Regions from separate parts of the Oerskovia sp. NPDC060338 genome, predicted to be linked through region 3. Evidence: riboswitches for the same ligand, from Rfam matches in the RefSeq annotation. Region 3 holds a riboswitch; each other region holds the start of a gene.
The links. Region 3 has a riboswitch for S-adenosylmethionine ahead of ACFWGN_RS15540 (aminotransferase class V-fold PLP-dependent enzyme). Riboswitches for the same ligand answer to the same signal wherever they lie in the genome.
Positions count from the first base shown of each region.

Region 1: linked by a shared signal. The riboswitch ahead of ACFWGN_RS03910 (hypothetical protein) and the one ahead of ACFWGN_RS15540 (aminotransferase class V-fold PLP-dependent enzyme) in region 3 are both predicted to bind S-adenosylmethionine.
Region 2: linked by a shared signal. The riboswitch ahead of ACFWGN_RS03580 (hypothetical protein) and the one ahead of ACFWGN_RS15540 (aminotransferase class V-fold PLP-dependent enzyme) in region 3 are both predicted to bind S-adenosylmethionine.

Region 1 is NZ_JBHXCQ010000002.1:407,071-416,807, reverse strand. Features, by position in the region: gene ACFWGN_RS03925 (C2 family cysteine protease) at 1-721, opposite strand, end outside; gene ACFWGN_RS03920 (hypothetical protein) at 906-1,448, shown strand; gene ACFWGN_RS03915 (NERD domain-containing protein) at 1,474-3,147, opposite strand; gene ACFWGN_RS03910 (hypothetical protein) at 3,210-3,971, opposite strand; SAM riboswitch class IV at 4,030-4,147, opposite strand; gene ACFWGN_RS03905 (hypothetical protein) at 4,243-5,040, opposite strand; gene ACFWGN_RS03900 (hypothetical protein) at 5,235-6,302, opposite strand; gene ACFWGN_RS03895 (hypothetical protein) at 6,359-6,757, opposite strand; gene ACFWGN_RS03890 (glycoside hydrolase family 19 protein) at 7,092-8,111, shown strand; gene ACFWGN_RS03885 (hypothetical protein) at 8,197-8,658, opposite strand; gene ACFWGN_RS03880 (hypothetical protein) at 8,730-9,737, shown strand, end outside.
Region 2 is NZ_JBHXCQ010000002.1:337,381-347,117, reverse strand. Features, by position in the region: gene ACFWGN_RS03610 (branched-chain amino acid ABC transporter permease) at 1-509, opposite strand, end outside; gene ACFWGN_RS03605 (branched-chain amino acid ABC transporter permease) at 506-1,540, opposite strand; gene ACFWGN_RS03600 (branched-chain amino acid ABC transporter substrate-binding protein) at 1,713-2,804, opposite strand; gene ACFWGN_RS03595 (aldo/keto reductase) at 3,278-4,129, opposite strand; gene ACFWGN_RS03590 (polysaccharide deacetylase family protein) at 4,353-5,888, shown strand; gene ACFWGN_RS03585 (cold-shock protein) at 6,071-6,274, shown strand; SAM riboswitch class IV at 6,406-6,517, shown strand; gene ACFWGN_RS03580 (hypothetical protein) at 6,625-6,993, shown strand; gene ACFWGN_RS03575 (hypothetical protein) at 7,126-7,812, shown strand; gene ACFWGN_RS03570 (TM0106 family RecB-like putative nuclease) at 7,900-9,737, opposite strand, start outside.
Region 3 is NZ_JBHXCQ010000012.1:85,048-94,784, reverse strand. Features, by position in the region: gene ACFWGN_RS15560 (peptide MFS transporter) at 1-408, opposite strand, end outside; gene ACFWGN_RS15555 (GNAT family N-acetyltransferase) at 534-1,154, opposite strand; gene ACFWGN_RS15550 (CsbD family protein) at 1,286-1,462, shown strand; gene ACFWGN_RS15545 (GNAT family N-acetyltransferase) at 1,529-2,263, opposite strand; gene ACFWGN_RS15540 (aminotransferase class V-fold PLP-dependent enzyme) at 2,388-3,788, opposite strand; SAM riboswitch class IV at 3,829-3,943, opposite strand; gene ACFWGN_RS15535 (phosphotransferase enzyme family protein) at 4,024-5,016, opposite strand; SAM riboswitch class I at 5,093-5,185, shown strand; gene ACFWGN_RS15530 (rhodanese-like domain-containing protein) at 5,192-5,656, shown strand; gene ACFWGN_RS15525 (O-succinylhomoserine sulfhydrylase) at 5,680-6,939, shown strand; gene ACFWGN_RS15520 (LLM class flavin-dependent oxidoreductase) at 7,011-8,057, shown strand; gene ACFWGN_RS15515 (MBL fold metallo-hydrolase) at 8,125-8,961, shown strand; gene ACFWGN_RS15510 (DUF1345 domain-containing protein) at 9,096-9,737, shown strand, end outside.

The DNA of each region.
Region 1 (9,737 bases), on a different contig from region 3:
TCGAGTAGCCGCCGTCGATGTCGTCGTAGCTCCCGCCCCAGTACTCGGCGGCCGCCTTCTCGTAGATCGACGCCCAGCTCGGGTTCCCGCTCGGGTCCATGACGCCGTCCTGCGCGACCTCGGGCTCGACCGTGATCTCGACGGGGTCGCCGTCCTTGTACATCGTCACGGTCCACGTCCCGTCGGCGTTGAGCTTCATGTGGTCGCGGATGAACTGGGGGTCGTCGCGGGCGACCGCGCCCAGGCCCGCGAGGAGCCAGCAGTCGCCGAGGCCCTGCTGGTTGATCATGTTCGGGTCGAGCGCCGCGTCGCCGAGCGGGATCGTGGGCGGGACGTCGACCCACGGGCCGTGGCCCGAGAGGTCCGGGTTTCCCGGCCGGTCCTTCCCCCCGTCGCCGGAGCGGTCGCCGCCAGCCCCCGGTTCACCGCCCCGGTCGAGGACCGACCCGCCGTCGGCCGCGCTGGTGCGGGCCTGGTCCTCGGCGTTCCGCCGGAGCACCTCGGCGTTGTCGCGGAGCGCACCGAGGCAGGAAGCGAGCGCGGGAGCCAGACGCCGGGACCAGTCCTGCCGGAACTCCTCGGCGTCGGGCCCCACCCAGCCCGTGGTGGCGACGATCCCGTCGACCTGCCGCCGGGCCGTCTCGAGCGTCTCGGCGCTCTCCACGAAGCTGCTGCCGAGCCCTGCGAGCGCCTCAACGTCGGCGCCGAACATGGTGCGCATGTCCCCCCTCGTGGCTGCGGGACCGCCTTGGTCCCGGGCATCGCCGACCCACGCTATCGACCACGCGGCGGGCAGGCCATGGGCAGCGGTCCCCATGCGACCTCACCCGGTCGACGCCCCGTCGCTGCTAGGTTCGACGACGCCGCGCACCTGCGCGTCGACCGACCCAGCGAGGGGGCACCGCGTGAGAGACGCCGGATCGTCGAGGAAGCGGCTGCGTGCCGGCGGGGTGCTGCTGGTGGTGGCCGCCGTCGGGCAGCTCGTCGCAGGGTGCAGCAGCTCTCCCGCCGCGGCTCCGACCGCGAGCACGCCGGGTGCGAGCCCCGCCGAGGCGCTCGACACGTACACGGTGGTGCGCGACGACGTCCTCGCGGCGCTGTCGTCCCTCGACCCGGCCACGCCGTGGGAGTCGAGCGGGACGGCCGGCCTCTCCGAGGAGGGCTCGGCGTGCACCCTGGTCCTGCCGGCCGCCGGCTCGGCGCAGTACCTGTACGTCGAGGGCGACGACTTCGCGGCGGTCCGCACAGCCCTGGACCCCGTCCTCGCGCAGCACGGGTTCGCCGCCCTGGGGCAGACCGTGTTCGCGGACGGCGGGGCGGTCGAGGTGTCGTCGACCGACGACGCCGGGGCCGAGCTCGTCGTGTCGTCCGAGCAGACGTCCGTCGTCCGCCTGAACGCGCCGGTGCTGTCGGAGACGTGCGACGACGCGGAGCTCGAGCCGTCCTAGGGTGCGGGGCGGGTTGCCGCCGGCATCACCCGGCCACCTCCCACCTCACCGCCTTTCCCAACCTCCGCCGCACCGCTTCCCCGCCGACCTGTTCGATCCACTCGCGCGGCCCAACGACGACGAGCAGCGACCGTGCCCGGGACAGCCCGGTGTAGAGCATCTCGCGCGCCCGGGCGACGTCACGGACGCCGTTGACGGCGAGCACGACGACGGGGCGCTCGAGTCCCTTGAACCCGAGCACGTGCCCGTAGAAGACGTCCTCCTCGGCGAAGAACGCGTCCCAGTAGGCGGCGTGCCCGCCTAGCGCGACCTCGTTGACCTGGGCGGGGTGCCGGCGCCCGGTCGCGAGGAGCGTGACGGCTCCGGGGGCCCAGCCTTCGTCGAGCAGGGCGTCGACGGCGTCGTCAGCGGCAGCGACGGCCTGCTCCGCAAGGACGTCGACCAGGCGCACGGGTGGTCCGTCCATGCCGCGTGGACGGAGCAGGTCCTCGGACAGGGCGCCGAAGACCTGGGCGATCTGCTTGGTCGAGCGCAGGTTCTCGTCGAGGGTGACCTGGACCAGCTCGATCGGCACGTGCCCCTCGCGGGGGAAGACGCGTTGGGCGTCGTCCATGAAGACGTAGAGGCCGCTCTTGTCGGGGTCACGCAGGCACCTCATGAGCGAGGGCCACCAGAGGTCGCCGAAGTCCTGGGCCTCGTCGACGACGACCGCGTCGAACAGGTCGGCCGGTGACCGCTGGGCCGCGAGCTCTCCGAGGGCGAGCGGAAGGTGCCGTTCCCAGTAGTCGCCGTCGTCGTCCGCGCCTGCTGCGGCGCCCCAGGCGCGCGGCAGGTCGTGGAAGAGACCCACGTAGGTGGGGCGTTCGCGCACGGGCCAGGTCGCGACGACCCGTTCGAAGTACCGTCCGAGCCCGCGCGAGTAGCACAGGAGGGCGACGGACTCCCCGGCGCGCGCCCGCCGTCGGGCCTGTTCGAGCGCGAGCCACGTCTTGCCGGAACCCGCTCCGCCCACGACGCGCAGCCGCCGGGCCTCGCGCAGAAGGTCGAGGATGCGGCCCTGGTCGCGCGTCATCTGCTCGAGCCTGTCCTCGTGCGCTGCGGCCGCGGCGAGGTGCTCCGCCTGGCTGGGGAAGCCGCCCGCGAGCGCCTCGACGACCTCCTCGAGATCGGTGTCGGCGAGCGGCCCGTGCCCTTGGCCGTGCCGGGTGATCGCGTTGCGCACCCGTTCGGCGAGCCCATGCCCGCGTTCGAGGTCCCCTCGGTCGACGATCATGTCGCGGGGCAGATCGAGCGCCGCCCAGTCGGGTCCGACGTACTGGTGCGGGAACGCGACGAGGTGCGCGGTCCGGGACTCGGCGGCGAGCAGGCCGCGGTGCCGCAGCAGCGCCTGGAGTGCGTGCCGCGCCCCCTGCACCTGCCCGACCGGGTCGATGCGGTGCCGCTGGTCCCCGTTCCCCTGGTACCAGGTGCCGTCACGCCGTTCGATGTGCCCGCCCTTGACCTCGATCGCGGCGATCCCGAACCCCGGCCAGGCGACGAGAAGGTCTATCTCGTACTCCTGCTCCTCCTCCTGGAGGCGCAGGCCGTGGAAGACCACGGCGTCGTCGGGCAGCTGCGCCAGGAGCGCTTCGTGGAGGGTGCGCTCGGCGCCCCCGTCGGGCGGGTAGGCGGGTTCGGTCGGGAAGGTGCGGGGCGGCATGGCTCTGGTGTACCGGACCTGCCCGACGGCGTCACGCCCCGCGGGCGGACACGTCGCCCTGGTCACGGCTTTTCACCCGTTCGCATGGCTTCGTGGATGAGCGCGACGGCGACGACGTCGTCGAACCAGGAGGTGGGCTTCTCACGGACGACGACGGCCTCGACCCTGCCGGGTTGGACCTCGATCCCTGCGCGCAGGCGGTCGGAGACGGAGCGCAGGTCCCGGGGCACGAGGGCTTCCCACTCGGCGAGCCGGACGTACACGAACTGGGGGTCGAGCGGTGCGAGGCCGTCGCGCTGGACGGCGGGGTGCACGGACTGACCGACGGGATCGATGCGCCCGATCAAGCCCGTGTCGAGCTGGAACGGCCGAGCCCCTCGCGCGACCACCTCGGTGAACATCCCGTGCCACCTTCGAGCGGTCTGCGGTGTCGTGACGACGGTGTTGCCCTTCGGAATGTGGCGCACGACGCGGTCGAAGGCCCCGGTCATGTCGGCGGCTGCCCGCTCGAGCATCGCGAAGACCTCGTGGCAGGTGACGCACGGCGCGGTGAACCCGGTCGTGACCCCTCGCCGGAGCTCGCGGGCGTTGCGCCGGCACACCACGCAGAGCACCGAGGGGACGATGCCGCAGCCTTCGGCCCGATCGAACGGGGTCTGTGCAACCGGGTGCCGGAAGCACTGGATGGGGAAGGCGTCGTCCCCGACGATCGCCTCGCATGCGTCCTCCAGCAGGACCTGCCGGAGGGTGACCTGGGCCGTGCAGGCGGTCTGGGGGCTGACCTGGTCGGGGGCGGGGTTCGGGTTGATGAACGGTTCGATCATGCTTCTTCCTTCGTCGAGGAAGGGGGCCGACCAGCACCGAAGTCCGGGCTGGTCGACGACCCTGCGCTTCCCGCTACCGATCGGCAGCGGGCGGGTCTTCCTCCTGGAGCACCGTGCGCAGAGAGCGCGGTTGCCGGACCGGCACGCGGAGGGCGTTTCGCCGGTCACTCTTGACCTGGGGCATTTGTACTAGAACCCCGTGGTTGTGCGCAAATCGGGCGACGGTGGCCCGCACCGGGGGCGGACCGTCCGTCCCCCGACACTGCGCCCCTCAGCCGCCTACGGTGAGCAGCGCCAGGCTGGGGTGCTCGCGCAGCGCACGTTCACCGTGGGTCCGGTAGAGCGTCATGACGGCCACGAAGGGTGCATGATCTCCGGTGAGCAGGAGCGGTTCCGCCTCGGAGAACTGGCAGACGAGCCCCCAGCTCGTGGGTTCCGGGAAGACGGCTGTCATCGACGCGTAGTCGAACGAGAGCCACCGGCCTCGCGTCTGCACGAGAAGTCGGTGATTGCTCACGACGAGCCTGCTGATGCACTGCTCACGCCATTGCTGCCGAGCCTTGTTCCGGGCGGCAGTGCGCTGAGCGCCGTTGGAGAGCGCGGTCACGGCCAGGCCTGCGGCGACGAACAAGGGTCGACCGTAGAAGAAGCCCGATGTCTGCGAGTAGCTGACGTCCGTGCCGTAGTACCGGGCATAGCCGATGGGGACGTCGCAGAAGTACTCCTCGTTCGCGTACGGGACGACGTCCCAGACGGCCAGGGTCGCAGGTACTTCTCCCGCGAGGAGCTGCTGGCGCAGCGCCTGGGCGTCCCGCCACCCGCGCGCGGACGCGTCGCGCCGTCGGATGTCGATGAGCTCGGCCGCGCGGAACCGTCCCGTGCTGCGCCGGTGATCGCGATACGTCGCGGAGGCCTTGACGACCGCAAGGACGACGAGGGAGATCGGCGCGACGACGGCGCCCAGGAGGAGCAGGAGCATGACGAGCAAGGTCGAGCTGTCCGTCTGTTCTCCCCGGTCGAGGGCAGCGATGCCCGCCATGCAGCCGACGTAGGCGATCGGTGCGAGCACGAGCGGCACGGCCCAGCGAACGTGCCGCCTGACCGCCCCAGCTTTCGGTGCCGTCCGCGGATCCTCCATCGAAGCCCCCTGCCTCGTCGACGGGCGTGATGGTCTTCAGCCCGAACGATCGGGAAGACTACCCGACGAGGTCGGCCGTGACCTGCCACGGACGTCGCTCACGGCCGCAACACCGCACCGTCACCTCACAGCCGCCCCTCCCCCGCCTGCGCGGCCGTGAGGTAGCAGTACCAGCCGGGGGTGCGGGCGCCGTCGGACTGGAACGTGATCTTGTTGACGACCCCGTTCCGGTTCGTGATGGCCGACCACACGAGCGGGCCCCGCGCCGCGTGCGCGAGGAGCTGCTCGACCGCGCCGCGCGACGTGTCGGCGTTGAGGAACACGTCGTGGCCCGCGACCTGGGCGTCGATGAGCTTGCGGCCACCGTAGGTCGCGCGGTCGCCGATGCTCGTGGCCGACGTGGTGTCGCGCCACTGCGTGAGCCACGCGACGAGCTCGCTCTCGGTGAGCCGTGCGGTCGGCACCGCGGGCGGTGCGGCCGGGCGCGCCACCGCGGGCGCCGGCCGGGCCGTGCGCACACGCCCGGCGGGCGAGCCGTTCCCCGCAGCCAGGTCGCGCTCGGCGGTCGTGAACCCCGCGAACGTGTCGCGGGCCACGGCCGGCGCGGCGCCGTCGGCGACCCCGGTGCGCAGGCGGGCCATGCTCGCCGACGCGGCCCCGTACGCGGCCCCTGCCGAGACGCCCTCGTAGGTCAGCGACCGCTCGCGGGCGACACCGATCGACTCTCCGACCTCGATCGCGTCCTGGTTGGCCCCCATGTAGAGGAACGTCCAGCCGAACACGGTCTCGCGCTCCGTCACGAGCGCCCTGATCGCGGCGTGCGTGTACTCCTTCGAGGCGTTCTCGTGGCCGTCGGTCATGATCCCGACGATCACGGTCGCAGGCCGCTGGTCCTCGGGCAGCTGCGCGATCCGCACGCTCGTCGAGTGGACGAGGCGCGCGATCGAGTCGAGCAGAGCCGTCGTGCCTCGGGGCTGGAGGTCGAGCGACGGGACGGTGGCGACGTCCCGGTCGGCGTAGACCTCCTCGTACTCGCTGTCGAACTGCGCGAGCGTCACGGTGCAGCGCCCCGTGACACCGCGCTGCTCGAGCATGAACTCGTCGAAGCCCGCGATCGTCGCGGCCTTGATCGACTGCATGGAGCCCGACCGGTCGAGGAGCATCGACAGGTGGGTGGAGGTGGCGTCGGCCATGGAGTACTCCTCGGGTCGTGGGGCGGTGCGGCTGATGGTGCGCGAGAGGGAGTGGATCAGGTGCGGCGGCGGAAGCGGAGCGGCGTGGTCGCCTCGGGAGCGGCACTCACGTGCTTCCCCTGCTCGACGTCGTAGCGCGCCCTGGTCACTCCCTCTGCCGTCACGCGGTCGTCGGGTCCGCGGTAGGAGCCGAGCGCCGCGGTGCGGGCGACGCGGGGCGGGACGGTGTTGGGTGCGACTCCCGCGTCCGCCGCGACCGAGCGGAGCGAGTGACCGGCGAGCAGGGCCTGAGCCATGGCCTCGTCGAGCGCGGCGTCGAGCTGGACGCGCGCCTCGGCGAGAGCCGCGACGGCCTCCTCGGGAGCGAGTCCGGCCGCGGCCTCGAGGGCGGCGCGGGCCGAGGCCAGGCTCGGCAGCCCGTCGGTGCGGTGCGGTGCGTTCTTGTCGGAGGCCATGCCACGAACGTAGTGCACCAAGTGCACATGTACAATAGATGCACACAGGCAGTTGCTGCACGACGAGGCCATGTCGCCGCGCCTGCAGGGTGCGACTACCCAGAGGGGTGTTTTCTGCGCAGCCACCACAATTGTGGCGGCTACACAGAAAACACCCCCGCCCCCAGGCGCCCGAGCGCGTCCGGTCCGCACCCCTGCTCCCGGACCGGGACGCTCAGCCGAGCCACGCCACGACCGGCCCCCACCTACGTAGTACCCCCTACGTGCGTTGACCATCGGACAAATCCCCCGCCAGGCTCGCAGTCGTCCCCTGTCATCGACGAGAGGTACGAACATGCGCACCACGCACACGATCCGACGGCCAGCGACGACGCTGGCCCTGCTCGCCCTGCTCCTCACGACGGCCCTCGCGGCGCTGTCGGTCACCGCCACGGTCCTCGCCCCCCGCGCCTCCGCGGCCGAGCCGTGCGCCGCGCCGTGGAGCGCGTCCGCGGTCTACACGGGCGGCGCGGTCGTCTCGACCGGCGGCCACAACTGGAAGGCAGGCTGGTGGACGCAGGGCGAGACGCCCGGCACCACGGGCCAGCGGGGAGTCTGGCGCGACCAGGGCACGTGCGGCGGCTCGACCGGCGGCGGCACGGGAGAGACCGGCGGCACCACGGGTGGTGACAACGGCGGCGGCACGGGAGAGACCGGCGGCACCACGGGTGGTGACAACGGCGGCGGCAACCAGACCGGCTTCGTCGTGACCGAGGCCCAGTTCAACCAGATGTTCCCCAACCGGAACCCGTTCTACACCTACCAGGGCCTGGTCAACGCCCTGAGCGCGTACCCGCAGTTCGCCACGTCGGGCGGCACCGAGGTCGCCAAGCGCGAGGCCGCGGCCTTCCTCGCCAACGTGAACCACGAGACGGGCGCCCTGGTCTACGTCAAGGAGATCAACACCGCGAACTACCCGCACTACTGCGACCCGAGCCAGTCCTACGGCTGCCCCGCGGGCCAGTCCGCGTACTACGGCAAAGGCCCCATCCAGCTCTCGTGGAACTACAACTACAAGGCCGCCGGTGACGCCCTGGGCATCGACCTGCTGAACAACCCGTACCTGGTCGAGACCGACCCGGCCGTGGCCTGGAAGACGGGCCTCTGGTACTGGAACACGCAGTCGGGCCCGGGCACCATGTCGGGTCACCAGGCCATCGTCAACGGCGCAGGCTTCGGCGAGACGATCCGCTCGATCAACGGCACGCTCGAGTGCAACGGCGGCAACCCCGCGCAGGTGCAGAGCCGCATCGCGGCGTTCCAGCGCTTCGCGCAGATCCTCGGCACGACCACGGGGTCCAACCTCACTTGCTGAGCCCCCGCCCTGCTGCCCGACGGCGGAGCTCACCTTCCCCGAGGAAGGTGGGCTCCGCCGTCGGGCGAGCAGGGGGTGGAGCGGCTCAGCGCCGCACCGCGAACCCCGCGAGCGAGAGCGCGACAGCGTCCTCCGCGACGGCCGCGGGCCAGTCCGGGCCCTTCCCGACCCACGCGGCCCGCCACGCCGCGCCGCCCCAGGTCCCGGCCGCGCCTCCCGCCGCACCCAGGAGCACGGGCAGGAGCACACCGGCCTCGGCCCGGCGGGCGAGCACGAGGGCCCCGATCGCACCGGACGTCATGCGGATCACGGGTCCTGGCGGTTCGAGGCGCGACCCGGCGCCCGGCAGCTTGTCGCCCAGGACCTCACCGACGATCCCGAGCCCCGCGACCACCTTGGCCACGGTGGCCCCCCGGCCCGTGGCCGAGGAGGTGAGCAGGGGCAGCGCGACTCCCAGCGAGGCACGGCTCCCCGCAGCGGTGCCGATCGCCAGGGACCGCACGAGGACGTCGACCGGGAAGCGGGAGGTGCCACGCTCAAGATGCATGTCTCCCACGATCCGGGCGGGCGGCCCGACCGGCAACCGCGCGGGCCATCTGCGTCCGTTACCCTCGCGGGATGCCGATGACGTCACGCCGAGAACCTGTCGTCCTCGTCGCCGGCCTCCTCACGTCGGTCCTGTGGGTCGGGAGCGCGCTGCTGAACCGCTCGGCGGACGCGCCGTTCGAGGGGCAGACGGTCCTTGCGGGGCTGCTCGCCGGCGCGGTGGTCGTCGCGATGACCTATCTCGCGACGCGACGCCTTCCTCGCGGCACCGGCACGTGGGCCGTGCTCCTCGGGACCTGGTTCGGGGTCGTCGTGGGCGGGGTCGCGGGCGCGGTCGCCGACGTCGTCGCGGACGTCACGTTCCCCTCCCCCGACAACCCCGCGTTCCTGCTGCTCACGGCGTCGTTCGACGGCAGCTCGTGGGGGCTGGGCGCGGGGTGGCTCGTCGGGCTCGTCGTCGTCGGCACACTGAGCCTGACGAGCCGGCGCGACGCGTCCTCGCTCCCGGCCACGCGTCGCGCGCGCAAGCCGTTGCGAGCCCGTGCGTACCCGACGGTGCTCGTCGCGGGCGGCGCGGGGGCGCTCGTCTGGGCGGGCGTCGGCGCCGCGGGGTCGTGGCTCGTGTGGCACCGCAGCGCTCGCGGCCCGGTCGACCTGCTGGCCGAGGTCACCTCGGGCGCGATGGCCTGGCGCTTCACGACGGGCAGGCCCGTGGTCGAGCCGCTCGAGATGGGTCTGGGGGTGCTCGTGGGGCTCGTCGTCGCAGGGGGCACGTGGCTCGCGACCCGGCGGCTGCCTCCGCGTGCGAGCCGCTGGAGCCTGGTGCTCGCGGTCTGGTTCGTCGCGATCGCGGCGGCCTCGGTGGCCGCCGCGACTCGTTCGGTCATGGCCTTCGCGGTGGGCGAGCTGCGCTCGACGACGGTCAACCTGGCACTGTCCTCGGTCCAGGCGAGCCTCTTCTGGCCGCTCGTCCTCGGCTGGTCGGCAGGGCTCCTCGCGGCTCTCGTCTACCGCGCGACGGGCGGAGAGTCGGCTGCCGACGCGGGCGGGGAGCCGGCCGCGGACGCGGGCAGCACCACG
Region 2 (9,737 bases), on a different contig from region 3:
CCCGACATGGCCGTGATCGCGACCGCCACGGGCAGGACCGCGAGCCACGCCCAGTCGTCGGACAGCCAGCCCTCGGGCTGGGTCACGTTCCACGGGCTGTCGGGGCTCGTGAGGATCGCGAGCGTGTAGGCCCCGATCGCGTAGAAGCCGACGTAGCCGAGGTCGAGCAGGCCCGCCTGGCCGACCACGACGTTGAGCCCGATCGCGATGAGCGCGTACATCCCGAACTGGGCCATGACGGCCCCGAAGTTGGTGCCGACCGTGGTCAGGACCGGGATGTTGAGGATCGGCAGGAGCGCGATGAACAGGACGAACGGGGCCCCGAACGCCCACTGCGCCGGGCGCGCGAGCGCGTCCCACCACAGGCGCAGCCGGTCGCCCGCTCCTCCGTGGGGGCGCTGCCCGACGGGCGTCTGCCCCGCGGGCGGGAGCTCGGGGCGGGGTCGTGCCGGTGCTGCCGGTCCGGAGACCGGTGCACCGTCGTTCTCTGCAGGAGTGCTGGTGCTCATGCTCGCGCCCTCCCCAAGGACTCGCCGAGGATGCCGGTCGGACGGAACATCAGGACCACGATCAGCAGGACGAACGCGACGACGTCACGCCACTCGGTCCCGAACACGACCTGGCCGTAGTTCTCCATGACGCCCAGCAGCAGACCGCCGAGCAGCGCGCCGCGCAGGTTGCCGATCCCGCCGAGGACCGCCGCGGAGAACGCCTTGATGCCCAGGATGAAGCCACCCGAGTAGATGATCCCGTTGGGGACGCGCAGCGTATAGAGCAGGGCCGCGGCCCCGGCCAGGATGCCGCCGATGAGGAACGTCAGCATGATGATGCGCTCGCGCGAGACGCCCATGAGCGTCGCCGTCACCGGGTCCTGCGCGACCGCGCGGATGCCGCGGCCGAACTTGGTCCGGTTGATGAACATGTCGGTCGCGAGCGCCAGGATCAGCGCCGAGAAGATGATGATGAGCGTGACGTTGGTGACGTTCGCACCGAAGATCTGGAACTGGACCTCGGGCTCGACCAGCCGGATGGGCTGCTCGGCGTTCACGCCGCCCAGCTCGCCACCCGTCAGGGCCGGGAGCACGAAGTGCACGAACTCCTGGATCACGAACGAGGCGCCGATCGCGGTGATGAGGAACACCAGCGACGGTGCCCCGCGTTTGCGCAGCGGTCTGTAGGCCACGCGTTCGAGCCCGACGGCGGCCCCTCCCGCGACCACCATGCCGCCGATCATCGCGATCCCCAGGTAGAGGACGGTCAGCAGGACGCCCTTGTCGAACGCGTCACCGCTCGGGTAGAACCCGAGCGCGAGGAGCGTGGCGTACTGCCCGAACATGCCGAGCATGAAGATCTCGGAGTGGGCGAAGTTGATGAGACGCAGCACGCCGTAGACGAGCGTGTAGCCCACCGCGACGAGCGCGTAGACCGCGCCGTAGGTCAGGCCGTCGACGGTGAGGGCCCAGAAGTTGCGGCCCAGTGCCGCGAGGTCGAATCCGATGAGTGGGTCTGCGGCGAGGACGTCGTGGACGAGCATCGACATGCTGCTCCTTCGAGCCGGTGGGAGGGCGGTCGGCCGACCGCGGTGCGCCCGCCCCGCGGGGAGGCGGGCGCACCGCGGTCCGCTCGGCGGCTGCCGTCAGGGCACACCGCCCCCGACCTGGTCGTGCTCGACCAGGCGGGGGCGGCGCTCCGGACCGGCAGGCGCCGACCGGCTACTTGACCTCGTAGATCCAGATCAGGGCCGACGAGAGCTCGCCCGTGTCGTCCCACTTGTAGGTGCGGGCCAGGCCCTCACCGTCGTAGTTCGTCACGAAGTCGAGCATCCCGGCACGGTCCGTCACGCCGGACGCGATCCCGGTGAGCATGATCGTCGCCAGGTCGTAGCCCTCGACCGAGTAGACGCCGGGAGCCTGGCCGTTGAGAGCCTCGTAGGCCGAGGCGAACTCGTCGGGCGCCGGGCCGCAGGGGCACGACAGGATCGCGCCCTTGGACGCTGCCCCCGCCTGGGTCACGAACTGCGGGTCGTTGGTGCCGTCCGCGGACACGAACGGGATCTCGACGCCCGCGTCACGCAGCTGCTGCGCGAACGGCGCCGCCTCGGCGTAGTAGCCCGCGTAGAACACCGCGTCGGCGTCCGAGCTCGAGATGAGCTGGGTCGCCGCGGCGAAGTCCTTGTCGCCGACCTTGACCTCGGCCGAGCACGAGTCGTCCGCCGCGTCACCCAGCCCCGCGGTGATCTCCTTGGCGAGGCCCACGCCGTAGTCCGAGTTGTCCTGGACCACGCAGACCTTCTCGTAACCGAGCGTGTCCACCATGTACTTGGCGACCGCGGGTCCCTGGACCGCGTCGTTCGCCAGGCCGCGGAAGAACGTCTTCCAGCCGTTCTTGGTGATGTCGGGGTTCGTCGCCGACGCCGACAGCGACGGCAGGCCCGCCTGGCTGAAGACGTCGCCCGTCGCGGAGGTCTCGCCCGAGAACGCCGGGCCGAGGAGGGCGATGACGCTCGCGTCGCCCACGATCTGCGGAGCCACCTGGGTGGCCTTCTGCGGGTCGCCCTCGGTGTCGAACTCCTTGATGGTGACCTGGCAGCCGGCGTTCGCGGCGTTGAACGCGTCCACGGCGACCTTGGCGCCGTAGAGGATGTTCTGCCCGAGCGCGGCGTTGGGGCCGGTCAGGGCGCCGGCCATGGCGATCGAGGTTCCCTCGGCGCACTCGGCCGTACCGTCACCGGCCGGGTCGGCGGGATCGCCAGAGGTCTCGACCGGGACCTCGTTGCCGTCGATGTCGATCTGGACGGATGGCACGATCGCGAGGTCGGCCGTGCCGGTCTCGCTCGACGACTCTGTCGATCCTGTGTTGTCCCCCTGAGACTGAGTACCGCATGCGGTGATGGCGAGGGTGGCAGCCAGCGCGAGGGCCAGCCCACCCGTCGTTCGACGTGCTGTGCGTTGCATTCCGAACCTCCGTGCGCCAGATCGCACCCGGGTGCTCAGAGTCCTCGCACCCGCGGTGGATCACCTGAATATTCAGCACTGAATATCGTGCTGACGATGGCACAGGTCGGACGAGCGCGAAACCCCAGTTGCACAATTGCAACCAGAGAGTCACACACGGCGAACCGGACAACGCGCCCGACGTTCCGGGCTCGGGTCCTGACGACCTGAGTGTCTGGAACGTATGCGGGAACAGTTACGCGAGACTCCGTCCCGCGTTACGGCACCGTCACGGGGACGTCTCGATTCGGCAGAGGCGCAGGTGAGAGGTCTGCGACCTGCGCTCAGGCCGGGTACTGCGAGAACGCGGCCGTCGCGGGGTCGGAGCCCAGGCGGGCGTCCGAGTCGAGCGCGTCGATCGCCGCTACCTCGTCGGCCGAGAGCTCGAACCCGAACACGTCGATGTTCGCGGCGATCCGCTCGGGGTTCACGGACTTGGGGATGACGATCCGTCCGCCCTGGACGTGCCAGCGCAGGATCGCCTGCGCAGGAGTGACGCCGTGCGCGGCCGCGACCGCCGCCACGGCGGGGTGGTCCAGGTCCGCGCCTCGCCCGAGCGGCGAGTAGGCCTCCACCGCGATGCCCGCGGCGAGCGTCGCGGCCTGCGTGGCCCGCTGCTGGTAGGTGGGGTGGACCTCGACCTGGTTGACGGCGGGCACCACGTCGGTCTCGGCGAGGAGCCGCGCGAGGTGGTCGGGCAGGAAGTTGGACACGCCGATCGCGCGCGCCGCGCCGTCGGCGTAGAGCTTCTCGAACGCCCGCCAGGTCTCGACGTAGAGGTCCCTGCTGGGGACGGGCCAGTGGATGAGGTACAGGTCGACGACCTCGACGTCGAGGGCCTCGCGCGAGTCCTCGAACGCCTGCAGCGCCGACTCGAACCCCTGGTCACCGTTGCGCAGCTTGGTCGTCACGAAGATCTCGTCGCGGTGCAGCCCGCTCGCGCGCAGCGCCGCACCGACCCCGGCCTCGTTGTAGTAGCCCGCCGCGGTGTCGATGTGCCGGTAGCCCGCCTCGAGCGCCTGCTCGACGTTCTGCTGGGTCGCGTCGTCGGGCACCTTGAAGACACCGAGACCGACCTGCGGGACGGTGACCCCGTTGTTCAGCACGACGCCGGGGACCTGGGAAGGAGAGACCATCGTCCAGTTCTACCCCGCGCCCGCCGGTGGGCACCACCCGTCGCGCGCAGCGGTCGGAGCCGCACCCCGGGTCTCGGACGCCCCGCGGCCCGGGTGCCCGGCGCGTGAAGGTCGTGGAGCACCTGGGGCGGCCGTGCGAGGGGTCGAGGCGGACGCTGTGGCGCTCGCCTCATCGGCCCGTCCGGGCGCGACGCGCACCGTTCGGGCGTGGCACGGTGGCCTGATGTCCCCGCACGCCTCCCCGTCCCGCGGCCTGCCGTCGGGCGGTCCCTCCCCCGCGCACCCGCGGAGCCGGGCCGTCTGGGTCGTCGCCGTCGTCGTCTCCCTGCTGGTCGCCGCCGCGGGCGTCACGTTCTACCTGACGCGCGCGTCCGCACAGCCGTCGGCACAGCCCTCGCCGACCCCGTCACCGACCGCGACCCCGGTCCCCGCCGAGCGCGTGGACCCGCCGGCGGTCCTCGACCCGACCTCGGTCGAGAACCTCGAGATCCACCAGGAGTCGACCGCGGACACGGGCGACGCCCGCTCGGTCTCGACCGTCGCGATCCCGGGCGAGCGCTCGCTCGCGCGGGCGTTCGGCCGCTTCGTCGACGGGACGACGCAGGCCTACGAGTCGGCGATCGACCCCGGCGCGGTGGGCAACGAGCTCAACGTCGGGTGGGACCTGGTGCTCGCGCAGGGCGACGTGCTGGGCGTGCACGCCTCGACCTACGCCTTCACGGGCGGGGCGAACGGGGAGGTGGGCAGCCAGACGTTCTACACCGACCTCCCGCGCGCGACCACGACGTGGTCGTCGGACCTGCTCACCGCGGACGGCCGCAAGCAGGCCGCGGAGTGGGCGGGAGCGGCGCTCGCGGCCGAGGGGCTGGGGTTCGGCGAGCCCGTGCCGTCGTCGGAGGACACGTTCCGGGACGTCCGTCTCGGGCCCGACGGCGCAGCGACCCTGGTCTTCTCGCCCGGCCTGGTCTCGGCCCGGGCCGACGGGGAGCTGGCCGTGCGCCTCGAGCCGGACGCGACGCGGAGCGTCCTGTCGGCCGTCGGCAAGCAGCTTGCCGAGGTCGCGGCGAGCGGTGCAGCGTTCATCGGGATCGCCCCACCCCCTGCCGAGGAGCCGCCAGTGGCCGCTCAACCCCCCGCGTCGCCCGACGCACCGGACTGCTCGGTGCTGCGGTGCATCGCCCTGACGTTCGACGACGGCCCCGGCAGGTACACGTCGCAGCTCCTCGACACCCTGGCCGAGAAGCAGGCCAGGGCCACGTTCTTCCTCGTCGGTCGGTCGGTCCAGGCGAACCCGGACCGGGTACGCCGCGAGGTCGCCGAGGGCCACGCCGTCGGGAACCACACGTGGTCGCACCCCGACCTGTCGAAGCTCGGTACCGACCAGATCTCGCAGGAGCTGCAGTCGACCGCGGACGCGGTCGAGGCCGCGTCGGGCGTCCGACCGACCCTCGTGCGCCCTCCCTACGGCGCGACGAGCGATACTGTGACGAGTGTCCTCTCCCAGCGCAACGAGCCGGCGATCCTGTGGGACGTCGACACCGAGGACTGGAAGAACAAGGACTCGGCCATGACCTCCGAGCGGGCTCTCGCAGGTGCCCGACCTGGGGCGATCCTGCTGATGCACGACATCCACGCCTCGACCGTGTCGGCCGTGCCGGGCATCGTGGACAGTCTGCGGGCCGCTGGTTACACGCTCGTGACCGTGCCCGATTTGCTCGGTCATGACCTGGTTGGTGGACACAAGTACTTCAATCGTTAGCAACAGGGGTAGCACAGTCGGAGTAACCCCTGTACCGTTACCGGTGAGATTGCAGTGCCTCGCTTGTCCTTGCGCAACGGCCCCATGCCACCGCGAACCTTGTTACCCAAGAGTTGACGACGAACACCGTGATGTTCGGCTCCAGATCATGGAGCTGTTTGAAACTCTAGAAGGAGATCCCCATGGCATTGGGAACCGTGAAGTGGTTCAACGGCGAGAAGGGCTACGGCTTCATCGCACCTGAGGACGGCAGCGCCGACGTGTTCGCGCACTACTCCGCCATCCAGACGCAGGGCTTCCGCTCGCTCGAGGAGAACCAGCGCGTCGAGTTCGACGTGACGCAGGGCCCCAAGGGCCCGCAGGCGGAGAACATCCGCCCGCTCTGATCTCACTCGCCTCCGGGCGTAGCTGATCATTGAACGAGTGCCCCCGACCGGTTCGCCGGTCGGGGGCACTCGTGCGTCCAGGACCAGGCACCTCCGTGCCTGGTCTCTGCCGCCGTGGTAGAACTGAGAACGGTCCAGAGGACCAGCGAACCGCCCTCCGGCGTGCTGGTCCGGCAACCGCGCGACGCGCACGGTGCTCCCGGAGGAAGACCCGCCCCCACGACCGTGGGGGAAGAGCGAGAAGCCCGGCGACACGGCGCTCCTCCTCGTGCCCCTCACCCTGGGCCCGCCCGGGTGAGCGTCGACGCGCGGGGTGAGCTCCGCCGTCGGGCACGGAGAGAAGGAGCACCATGGCTCAGCACGTCATGGAACGCCGGGCGACGACCGCCCCCTGTCCCGCACCGACCGTGTGCGACCGGTACGACACCGGGCACCTCCTGCACCCCGTCCACGCACGCATGCTGGGCAACCGGCCCTGGGGCTGGCGCGACGGCACGGTCCGCGCGGTGCGCCCCGTCGACGGTGGCGTCGAGGTCGTCGTCGAGTACGCGACGGGTGAGGGAGCGTGCCGCGTGTGGCACCACACGGGCCTCGACCTGGCCGACGGGCTGACCGTGCGCGTGCACGAGCAGTACCACGCGCTCGAGCTCGCCGGACGGTCGCTCAACGTCCGGCTCCTGGGCGGGGTCGGCTGTGTGCCGGAGCCCGCCCCCCGCTGACTGCCCGGTCCGACCGCTACCCGCGGAGCGACTCGCTGCCCCATCGTGCACTCGACGGAACGGAGGGGCGGCGAACCACGTTGAACCGGTGAGGGCACCCGCCCTCGACGGTTCGACCAGAAGGACACGCTCATGGGATTCCTCGACCGGCTCCTCGGCCGCACCCCGCAGGACCAGGGGACGCCGCGCCGCCACGCGACCTACGACGGCCACGAGTCCCCCGTGTACGGCACCCCGCCCCCCGCTCCGACGGGTCCGGGGCGCAGCGAGGACGACGTCGCGATCGACCGCTACCGCTACCTGCTGCGCACGGCTCCTCCCGAGGCCGTCGAGCAGGCGCACACCGAGGCGTTCGAGCGGCTCACGCCCGAGCAGCGGCGACGCGTGCTCACCGACCTCGGCGAGAACCTGCCGCCCTCCGAGCGGGCGACCTCCGACGACCCGCAGTCGCTCGCCCGCATGGCGACCCGCGCCGAGATGCGCAACCCCGGCACGCTCGAACGGTCGTTCGGTGGCAGGCAAGGCGGGCCCGGCATGGGGTCGATGATCGGCTCGAGCATGCTCGGCACCATCGCGGGCGTCGTGATCGGCTCGGCGGTCGCCAACATGATGTTCGGCCCGATGTTCGGCGACCCGACCGCGAACCTCGCGGGCGACGGTGGGGCGGGAGGCGAGGGCGATCCCGGCGCGACCGAGGCCGACCCGGGAGCGGGCGACACGGGTGGCGAGCTCACCGAGGCCGGAGGGGACCTCGGCGGAGACTTCGGTGGGTTCGGCGACTTCGGTGGTGGGGACTTCGGCGGGTTCGGGGACTTCTGAGGCCCTGTCCAGACCTTGGGTGCGTGATTCGGCAGCGACTCGCCAGGGGTGTCGCTGCCGGATCATGCACTCGACTGCGCGCCGGGTTCAGGCCGGGCGCCCCGACTGGCACAGCCCGATGAACGCACCCAGCTCGGCGAGCTCCTCAGGATGCTGCGGCAGGTAGTCCGTGAGCCGGGGCGAGCGGACCACGACGGCGCACCACTGGCCCCGCGAGACCGCGACGTTGACCCGGTTCCGCGAGAGCAGGAACTCCATGCCGCGCGGCACGTCCTCGCGCGCCGAGGCGGTCATCGAGACGATCGCGACGGGCGCCTCCTTGCCCTGGAACTTGTCGACCGTCCCCACACGCACGTCCCCCAGCCCCGCGGCCTGGAGCGCGTGCCGCACGGTCCAGACCTGTGCGTTGTAGGGGGCCACGACCACGAAGTCGTGCTGGTCGAGGGGGCGCGAGCCGGCAGGGCCCCCACCTGGGGCACCGGCGCCGGACGCTCCTTCGCCAGGGACGCCACCGGCGGGCGCGGCCCCACCCCGCCCGCCCGGGTACCAGGCGGTCCCGATCAGGGCCCGGACCTGCCGCACGATCTCCTGGGCCTCCTCGACCGAGGACACCGCGTTCCCGGCGTGCTCGACCTCGACCACGTGCACACCGGGCTCGACCCCCACGAGCAGCCGTTCGCTCGCGGCCGCCTCGGCGTGCAGCAGGCCCTCGTACGCGAGCTCGGACACCGCGTCGCACAGCGCAGGGTGCATGCGCCACGACCGTGCGAGGAAGTAGCCGAACTCCGGGGGCAGCACGTCGTGCCCGCCACCCGCGCGGGTCAGCCAGCCGAGGGCCGACTGGTCGACCGGCTCGGGGTGCTGCCCCTGCGAGACCTGCGGGAGCTGCTGCGGGTCTCCCAGGAGCAGGAGCCGCTGCGCGGCCCGCGAGACCGCGACGGTGTTCGCGAGCGAGAACTGCCCGGCCTCGTCGATCACGAGCAGGTCGAGCTCGCCGTCACCGAAACGCTCGACGTGCGCGAAGTCCCAGGCTGTCCCGCCGATCACGCAGGGCCCTTCGCCGACGAACGAAGAGGTCTGGGCGGAGTCCACGAGCCGCCAGGGGACCAGCCGCGAGCCCTCGGGGAGCTCGGCGGCCGCGACGTCGTCGGGCAGGCCCGACCCCGCGTCTCGCCCGACCCTCGACACGTCCCGCCCCTTGGGACCCGAGGCCTTCTTGCCCACGCGGTCCGCAGCGACGCCGCCCTTCGTGATGACGCCCGCGAGGACGTTCTCGACGACGTCGTGCGACTGTGCCACGACACCCACTCGCCAGCCCTCGGCGGCGAGGCGACCGATCACCTTCGAGGCGAGGTGCGTCTTGCCGGTGCCCGGAGGCCCCTGGACGCCCAGGTAGGACCCGTCGAGGTCGCGGACGGCGTCCGTGACGGCGTCGATGTACCGCTCGGGGCCGTCACCCAGGGTGGGCAGCGGGCCGCCGGACACCGTGCGCGGCGGACGCCGGCGCAGCAGGTCGAGCGCGGGGTGGTCCGGCAGCCCGAGGGGAGCCTTTGGCCCGTCGGGGTTCTGCGCCTGGACGAGCGTCGCGAGCGCCCGGATCGAGGCTTCCTGCTGGGGCGTAGGCAGCACCTGCCCGACCGTCAGCGCCATGGGCAGCGCGTCGTGCGTGGCGGCTCCCTTGGGGACGGGCATCCGCACGTCGAGGACGTCGACCTCCCGGCCGCTCGCGAGCCTCCCGCGCTCGACACCGTGCACGCGCACGCTCCCCGTCGACCAGCGCACCGCGCCGCGCGCGGGCTCGATCCCGTCGGGAGCCGGTCCCTCGAAGAGTGCGGTCGCGCCCTCGTAGCCCGCCTTGAGCTCGGTGCCGTCGGGCAGCTCACCGTAGAGCCGCAGGCGGCGCGACGGGTTGCTGCGCGGCGTCG
Region 3 (9,737 bases):
GAGCAGCCCCGTGCCCAGGCTGATGAGGACCAGCCCGAGCCACGTCGAGAGCTCGGCGGGGATCGCCATGGTGTAGTGCCCGCACGCGATGAGGATCCCGCCCCACAGGACGGCGCGGTACGAGCCCAGGACCCGGTCCGCGATCCACCCGCCGCCGACCGAGACGAGGTAGACCATGGTCCCGTAGCCCGCCGCGATGGAGGCCGCAGGACCGGCCTCCATCCCGAGCCCGTCGTCCGCGACGGTCGCGGTGAAGAACAGCACGAGGATGGCCTGCATCCCGAGGAACGAGAACCGCTCCCAGACCTCGAGGCCGAACAGGGTCGACAGACCTCGCGGGTGCCCGAAGAAGGCCCTGTCGTCCGGGTCGACCGCGGGGTCTGCCGGTCGTGCGTCCTCGGTCGTCAACAGCCCTCCAGCGATCGGTGCGCCCGCCGCAGGCTCGCGGAGGCATCCTTCCAACCTAGGGAGGATCGGGGCCCGGGGCCACAGGGACGCTCGGCCTGGTCGCCCGCAGCGCGGCTCGCAGCCCGTCAGACGACCCGGTCGAGGCCCTCCAGGCGGGCGAGCCGGCCGAGCAGGGCGTCTCGCACGTCCGGCCACTCGTCCGCCAGGATCGAGAAGTAGGCCGTGTCGCCGCGCGACCCGTCGGGAGCGACGCGGTGGCTGCGCAGCACCCCCTCGGGCACGGCCCCGAGGCGCTGGATCGCCGCGATCGAGCGGGCGTTGCGCGCGTCGGCCCGCAGCGCGACGCGCTCGACGTCGAGCACCTCGAACGCGTGCCGCAGCAGCAGGTACTTGCACGCCGGGTTCGTCACGCCGCCCCACCAGGGACGGTCGTAGAACGTCGAGCCGAGCTCGACCCTCCGCTGCGAGGGCGACCACTCGTAGAGCGAGGTGCTGCCGCGGACGGACGTGGCGCCGTCGGGCCCCTCGCCGGGAGCAGCCGGCCCGACGACGGCCCACGCCAGGCGCCCCGGCGCCGCCACCGCGTCCCGCACATAGACGGACATGGCCGGCGTCCCGCGAGGCGTCGGCGAGGACATGCCCGCCCACAGGGCGTCGTCGACGAACGCCCCCAGCGCCTGCGCGTGCTGCTCGCCGAGCGGCTCGAGGCGCAGCCCGAACCCTTCCAGGACCGTGGCGTTCTCCATGCGGTCATCCTGCCGGACCGGACGTGAGGATCCTGTGAACCGCCCGTCCCCCGAGATGCGAGCCGTCTCCGGACCTGCCTACGGTCGATGCGAACCACCCACCATCCGACGATCACCACGGGAGGACCTCCATGGGACTGGGAGACAAGATCAAGCACGCGGCCGAAGAGGTCGAGGGCAAGGTCAAGGAGGGCGCCGGCAAGCTCACGGGCAACGAGAAGCTCGAGGCCGAGGGCCACGCCGACCAGGCGAAGGCCAACGTCAAGCAGGCCGGTGACGACGTCAAGGACGCCTTCAAGAAGGACTGACCCACCAGACGAAGAACGCCCCGGGACCCGCACGGGTCCCGGGGCGTCGCTGTGGACGGGGGAGGTTCAGAGGGCGACGGCGGGCGGCAGGGCCGTGACGGACGCGACGGGCTGGCCGGGCACGGCGGCGGCGTGCCCGACGACCGGCGGGACGACCGACAGGAGCGGCGTGGTCACGGGCTCGCCGGCGGCGGACATCTCGACCGGGCCGAGCAGCGGGACGATCCGCGGGCTCGTGATCCGCGCGAGCAGGCCGAGCTCGACGCCCGCCCACTCGTGCGCGAGGATCGAGAAGCACACCGAGTCGGCGCGCGTGCCGTCAGGGGCCGCGCGATGACCTCGCATGACGCCCTCCTCGTACGCGCCGAGGCGACGCATCGCGGCGAGCGAGCGAGCGTTGCGCGCGTCCACCCGGAAGCCCACGCGGTGCACGTCCCACGACTCGAACGCATGTCGGAGCAGCAACCATTTCGAGACCGGGTTGACGAGGCTCCCCCACGTGGAACGGGCGTAGAAGGTCCGCCCGATCTCCACGCGCCTGTCGTCGAGCGACAGGTCACGGAAAGCGGTGCTCCCCACCACGAGACCCGAGCCCGCGTCGACGACGGCGAAGGCCGTCAGCGCCCGGGTAGCCCGAGTGTCCTCGATGAAGTTCACCATCCCGACCTCCCCCTCGGGGAGGGTCATACTCATACCCGCCCACATCGTCGGATCGACGATCTGAGCCAGCGCACCGGCGTGCGCGACAGCCAGGGGTTCGAGGCGGAACCCGTGGCCTTCCAGGACGACATCGTGCTGCACAGCGCATATCAGAACACACGCAGGCGTCGCCGCCAAGACCACGGAGCGGTCTGCTGTGGACGACGAGGTGACGCACGGGTGAACGTTGTGCTCCGAGGAGCGTCTCCGCAGGTCAGAGGGCCTCTCAGGCGGGGGCGGGACCGCACCCCACGGCGGCCGTGATGTTGCCGACCGCGGCGGTCGCAAACAGCCCGGAGAGCCCTGCGACCTGGAGCAGCGGGCGCGGGTCGTCGCTCACGACCCAGCAGCCGTCCACGACCTCGTACCGGGCCTTGGCCCCCTCGCCGACGTAGGCGCGCAGCGCGACGATCAGGCGCTCGATCTCCTCACCCGTGGTGCCCACGCCGATGGACGCCCGGATGGCACCGGCCGGGAAACCCAGGCGGGCCAGGAGCGGGTGCGCGCAGAACCGACCGTCACGCACGCCGATCCCGTGCTCGGCCGACAGGTAGGACGCGACGAGGCCCGCGTCGTGGCCGTCGACCGAGAACGTCACGACGCCCACGGGGTCCACGGCGTCGGCCCAGGCGCGGACGACGCGCACGCCGTCGATCTCCTCGAGCCCCTCGACCAGGCGGGCGCGGAGCTCGGTCTCGTGCGCGACCAGCACGCCCGGCTCGAGCGCTGCGAGCGCGTCGCACGCCGAGGCGAGCGCGACCGCGCCGATCACGTTGGGCGACCCGGCCTCGTGCCGCGCGGGGGCGCTCTGCCACGTGGTGCCGTCGAGCGTCACGTTGCGCACCGCACCACCGCCCGCGAGGTAGGGCGTGCCGGCGTCGAGCCAGTCACGACGTCCCACGAGCGCGCCCGCGCCGAACGGCGCGTAGGTCTTGTGGCCCGAGAACGCGACGTAGTCCACGTCGCTCGCCGCGAGCGAGACACCGCGGTGCGGGACGAGCTGGGCGCCGTCGAGCAGGACGCGCGCCCCGGCGTCGTGCGCTGCGGCGACGACCTCTGCGAGAGGGAGGGACTCGCCCGTGACGTTCGAGGCCCCCGTGATCGCGACGAGCGCGTACGGGAAGCGGGACAGCTCGGCGCGCAGCCCGGACAGGGTCTCGGCGACCGTCGCGCCGCCGACCAGGACCGTGGCACCGCCCGTGCGCTGCCAGGGCAGGAGGTTCGCGTGGTGCTCGACGTCCAGGACGAGCACCCGGCCGGGCGTCCCGTCGGCCTGCGCCGGGACGCAGCCCGCGAGCAGGTTGAGCGAGTCGGTGGTGTTGCGCGTGACGATCGTGACGTCGTCCTCGCGGGCGCCGACGAACGCGCCGATGGTCTGGCGCGCGGCCTCGTAGAGGGCCGTCGACACCTGGGACAGGTAGCCCGCGCCGCGGTGCACGCTCGCGTAGAGCGGCAGGACCTCGTTGACGCGGTCGGCCACGACCTGCAGCGCAGGGGCCGACGCCGCGACGTCGAGGTTCGCGTACGGGACGCTGCGCCCGTCGACGAGCGGGACCAGGGTGTCGCTGCCCACGACGGGCAGCACGGCACACGAGGTAGGGGCTTCGATGACTGCGTGTGCGCTCATGGCACGTCCTCCGGTGGTCGTCGGAGTTCGCCCTGCGGCCCCTCCGCGCTTGCCCCCCTCCTTGTAGAGAGGGGCCCGGTCGTCACCCGGGGCACCCCGCCGCGGAGGAGGGTTGCCGGCCAGCAAACCGGGGTTTTGCGCTGGCGCTCATGACCTGGTGTCCAGGATGGGCGAGGCCCACGGAGCGTGTCAACCGGTGGGCACGGCGTCTCGGATGGTGGGCAACGGGGGTGCGTCAGGTGGTCGGAGCGGGTGCCGGGGAGTCGTCGCGCAGGGCCGCGACGCGGCGCGCGTCGGCGCGGTACATGGCCGCGTGGTCGAGGAAGTCGGACCGGCCCGTCTCCTCCGCGCGGCCGTCGGTGAAGTCCGCGATCTCCTCGAGCCGTTCGACCATCACGCTCAGGACCTCACGACGCGAGAAGGGCAGCCCGTAGGCCGCGACCAGCGCGTCGAGGCGCACGAGGGGGTCCAGGCGCCCGACGACGTCGCCCCCGTCCTCGCCCACGGCGTCCGCCACGAAGGGCGCGAGCCGGTATCCCAGGTAGGCCAGGTCCCGGATCCGCGGGCCGGGGCTCGCGGTGTCGAAGTCGATGAGGCCCACCAGGGTCCCGTCGCGGAAGACCAGGTTGTACGGGGCGACGTCGTTGTGGCACACGACCTCGACCGGCTCGCGCTGCGGGAGCTGCCAGGTCGGGGCGGCGGCGGGTACGGGGACGGCTGCAGCGCCGCCGACGACGGTGCCCCCGGAGGCCGTGCCGTCCGAGACCGCACCGCCGGCTGTGACCATGGCCGTGGCCGTGGCCGCGGCCGCGAGGAACCCGATGCTCGCGTCGTGCACGCGTCGCAGGAGCGCGCCCGCGTCGCGGAGCACCGACTCGCCCCAGAGCCAGTCGGGCAGCGGATAGTTCGCGACATCGCCCGGGAGGTAGGACAGGACCTCGCGCCCCTGGTCGTCGACGCCCAGCGGCTCGGGCACCTCGACGACACCGCTCGCCCGCAGGTGCGCCAACAGCGCCTGGACCGTGGGCGTCCAGGATCCGGCCGACCGGCGGACCGTGTCGCCGCTCCGCACGACGGTCGTGGAGTTGCCCCCGGTCAGAATCTCCTCGAGCGGGCCGCCTTCCTGACCACCTTCGCTGAGGGCGAGGGCTTGCGTCGAGGTCGAGGCACCGAGCCCCCTCCCTCGACAGGAATCCTCGATCTCACGGCCGGACGGGAAGCTCTCCATGCACGGCAACCTATCCCCTGCCCACCCTGCGAGACACCCGTTCCACTCCGTGGGCACCGTGGCGTACGATCCGACGCAACCATCCAGAGCGGCTGAGTGACTTGGCACGATGACGCCGCAGCAACCCCCCGGCGACGGGCGAGGGTGCTACCGCCACGACCGATGGAGGATCACCATGAGTGCCCCCGACCGCGCGACCGCTGCACCGGTCCCCGACGCCCGGCCCGCCGACGGCTACGCCGGCGACATCACGCCCCTGCAGGCGTGGACCCTTCTCCAGTCGGACCCGGACGCCGTCCTCGTCGACGTCCGCACCGACGCCGAGTGGCGCTTCGTCGGCGTCCCTGACCTGTCCTCGGCGGGCCGCGAACCGGTCCTGACCCAGTGGGTCACGGTCGAGGGCCGCCCCAACCCGGCGTTCGTCGCCGACCTCACCGCGGCCGGTGTGACCCCCGAGCGCCCGGTCGTGTTCCTGTGCCGCTCCGGTGCGCGGTCGATCGGCGCGGCCAAGGCCGCGACCGCGGCGGGCCTCGGCCCGGCGTACAACGTCCTCGAGGGCTTCGAAGGAGCGCTCGACGGCGCCGGTCACCGTGGTTCCGACGGCTGGCGCGCAGCGGGCCTCCCCTGGAAGCAGTCGTGAGCGCCGCGGCCGAGGACGGCGTCCTGCGCATCCCCGCCGGGATCCCCGGAGGCTCGGGCCGCGGCCCGCTCCCCCGCTCGGTGCGACCCGACACTCTCGCGGTGCGCGGTGGCCACGCCCGCTCCGAGTTCGAAGAGACGAGCGAGGCGCTCTTCCTCACGCAGGGCTACGTCTACGGGAGCGCCGCCGAGGCCGAGGCCGCGTTCACGGGCGAGGTCGACCGCTTCATCTACTCGCGCTACGGCAACCCGACCGTGCACACGTTCGAGGAGCGGCTGCGCCTCATCGAGGGCGCCGAGGCCTGCTACGCCACGGCGTCGGGCATGTCTGCGGTCTTCACGTCGCTCGCAGCGCTCGTCGGTGCGGGGTCGCGCATCGTCGCAGCCCGCGCGCTGTTCGGCTCGTCGCTCGTGATCTTCGACGAGATCTTCGCCAAGTGGGGCGTGCGCACCGACTACGTCGACGGTCACGTGCTCTCGCAGTGGGAGGAGGCGCTGTCGACCCCCGCGGACGTCGTCTTCTTCGAGACCCCGTCCAACCCCATGCAGGACGTGATCGACGTGCGCCGCGTGAGCGACCTCGCGCACGCGGCGGGCGCCGTCGTCGTGCTCGACAACGTGTTCGCGACCCCCGTGCTGCAGAAGCCGCTCGAGCTCGGCGCGGACGTCGTCGTGTACTCGGCGACCAAGCACATCGACGGCCAGGGGCGCGTGCTCGGCGGCGCGATCCTGGGCTCCGAGGAGTACGTCAAGGGACCCGTCCAGACGTTCATCCGCAACACCGGCCCCTCGCTCAGCGCGTTCAACGCGTGGGTCCTGGTCAAGGGGCTCGAGACCCTGTCGGTGCGCGTCAAGGCCCAGAACGCCGCGGCCTTCCAGGTCGCGACCGCGCTCGAGGAGCTGCCCGGTATCACGGCCGTGCGCTACCCGTTCCTCGCCTCGCACCCGCAGGTCGAGCTCGCCAAGGCCCAGCAGAGCGGCGGCGGGACGGTCGTGACGTTCAACCTCGACGTGCCCGGCGCCGACGACCCGGGCACGGACCCCGAGCTCCTCAAGAAGCGCACGTTCCAGTTCCTCGACGCGCTGCGGATCGTGGACATCTCCAACAACCTGGGCGACGCCAAGTCCCTCATCACGCACCCCGCGACCACGACGCACCGCAAGCTGGGGCCCGACGGTCGTGCCGCCGTCGGGATCGCAGAGACGACCGTGCGCTTGTCGATCGGCCTCGAGGACCCCCTCGACCTGATCGAGGACGTCGAGCAGGCGCTCGCCGCCCGCTGAGGCGCCCGCCGCACCGCACTCGGCGGACGGTCCAGGAATACCCCGGCCGTATCCCGGGGTTGCACCTGGCGATGACTACCTCGCCGCGCCTCTCCGTCCTCGACCTCGTCCCCGTCCGTTTGGGACAGTCCAGCTCCCAGGCCATCGCCGCCTCCCTGGACCTCGTGCGCCTCGCCGACCGCCTCGGCTTCACGCGCTACTGGTTCGCCGAGCACCACAACATGCCCGCGGTCGCCGCGTCCGCCCCGCCCGTCATGATCGCGGCCGCCGCCTCGGTGACCGAGCGGATCCGCGTCGGGTCGGGCGGCGTCATGCTCCCGAACCACGCGCCCCTCGTCGTGGCCGAGCAGTTCGCGGTCCTCGAGGCCCTGGCCCCGGGGCGCATCGACCTGGGGATCGGGCGCGCGCCCGGCAGCGACCCCGTGGTCACGGCGCTGCTGCGCAGCAGCGGCCCCACGTCGGACGTCGACCGCTTCCCCCAGCACGTCCAGGACATCCGCTCGCTCATGAGCGCCGAGGGCGCCACCGTCCGCCTCACGAGCGGCCAGGTCTACGACGTGCACGCGACCCCGGCCGCGGAGTCCGTGCCGACCGTCTGGCTGCTCGGGTCGAGCGACTACTCGGCGCGCCTGGCCGCCGAGCTCGGGCTGCCCTACGTGTTCGCGAACCACTTCTCGGGTGCCGGCATGGACGAGATCCTCGCGCTGTACCGCGACGGCTACCGCCCCTCCCCCGAGCACCCCGCGCCGGAGACGTTCCTGACGGTCAACGTGTCGGTCGCCCCGACGCTCGCCGAGGCTCGCGCCCGCGCGCTGCCGCAGGCGCGCATGATGGCCCGCCTGCGCTCGGGCAAGCCGCTCGGCGCCCAGGAGACGGTCGAGGACGCCGCGTCCACGCCGCTCGACGGGCTCACGTCCCAGATGGCCGACGAGATGCTCGACCGCTGGATCGTCGACGAGCCCCAGGCCGCGGCCCGTCGCGTGCGCGAGCTCGCCACCCGGCACGGCGTCGACGAGGTCATGGTCGTGCCCGTCGCGGCGTCCCGCGCCGACGAGTCGCTCGACGCGACGCCCGGCCGCACGCAGACGCTCGAGCTGCTCGCGGACGCGCTCGCCTGACGCCCGTCCCGTGACCCCGCCACGCGCAGAGCCCGCCCGACCGCCCGCCGACGCGGCGCCGTCGGGCGTGCCCGTGCGCGTCACGGACCACGCCTCGGTGCTGCTCGCCCCGAACCCCGGACCCATGACGCTCGACGGGACCAGGTCCTACGTCCTGGCCGCGCCGGGCGCGCGCACGCGCGTGGTCGTCGACCCCGGGCCCGACGACGTCGCTCACCTCACGGCCCTGGCCGACGGTCCACGCGTCGAGCTCGTCGTCATCACGCACCGGCACGCGGACCACACCGCCGGGGCGGCGCGCTTCGCCGAGCTCACCGGGGCGCCCGTCCGGGCGGCCGACCCCACCCACTGCCACCCCGCGCACCCCGCGACGGGCGGCGCGGCCGGAGGCCCCGGGCCCGCGGGAGCTGCCGCACCGCTGCGCGGGGGCGAGGTGCTCCACGCCGCCGGGCTGCGGATCGAGGTCGTCGCGACCCCGGGTCACACGGCCGACTCGGTGAGCTTCCGCCTCCCGGACGACGGACCGCACGGCTCGGTGCTCACGGGCGACACGATCCTCGGGCGCGGCACCACGGTCATCTCCACGCCCGACGGGTCGCTGCGCGACTACCTCGCGAGCCTCGACGTGCTCGAGGCGTTCGGGACCGCGACGGTCCTGCCCGCGCACGGCCCGCACCTGGGTGACCTGTCCGCCGTCGTGCGTGCGTACCGGGACCACCGCCTGGGCCGGCTCGCCGAGGTGCGCGCGGCCCTGGCCGGGTCCGGGATCGCCGAGGCCCCCGTGACCGACCAGCTCGTCGAGCAGGTCACGGCGATCGTCTACGGCGACGTCGCGCCCGGGGTGCTCCCCGCCGCCCGGCAGAGCGTCCGCGCCCAGCTCCGGTACCTCGCCGAGAGCCCGTAGACCTCCGGGTTCCGGCGCGCGCCGGAGCCGCCCCTGACACACAGCGGTGGCCTCGCGACCGGAGTGCCGAGCCGGAGCGGAGCGACGCGACGACCCGACGCGCCGGGCCTCGACGCCGGTGGTTGACTGACCGCGTGACTCCCTCGATCCCGGACCGTCCCACGCCCTCCGCCCGCCGCGACGTCCTGATGGCGGGTCCTGTGGTGCGGCTGGGCATCAGTGCGGTCGTGGGTGTCGGCGCGGGCCTCTGGTTCGGCACGCAGGGCTACCCGAGGTTCGCGGTCCTGGCCGGGTGGAGCGTCACCGCGCTGATCTTCACGGTGTGGACCTGGGTCGTGGTCGCGCCCATGGACGCACGGATGACCTCGCGGCTCGCGACCCGCGAGGAACCGTCCCGTCGCGTGACCCACCTGTTCATCGTCACGGCCTCGCTCGCGAGCCTCGTGGGGGTCGCGCTCCTCCTGCTGGCCTCACCCGAGAAGAAGAGCGCCCAGGCCGTGAGCGCGGTGTTCGCCGTCGCCTGCATCACCGTCTCGTGGGCTGCGGTCCACACCCTGTTCGGGCTGGCCTACGCCCGCCAGTACTACACGGGCGAGGACGGCGGGATCGACTTCAACCAGGTCGAGCCGCCTCGCTACCTCGACTTCATGTACGTGGCGTTCACGGTCGGGATGAGCTTCGCGATCTCCGACACGAACGTCACGTCGGGGGACATCCGTCGGACGGCGCTGGGCCACTCGCTGCTGTCCTACCTGTTCGGGACGGTGATCATCGGC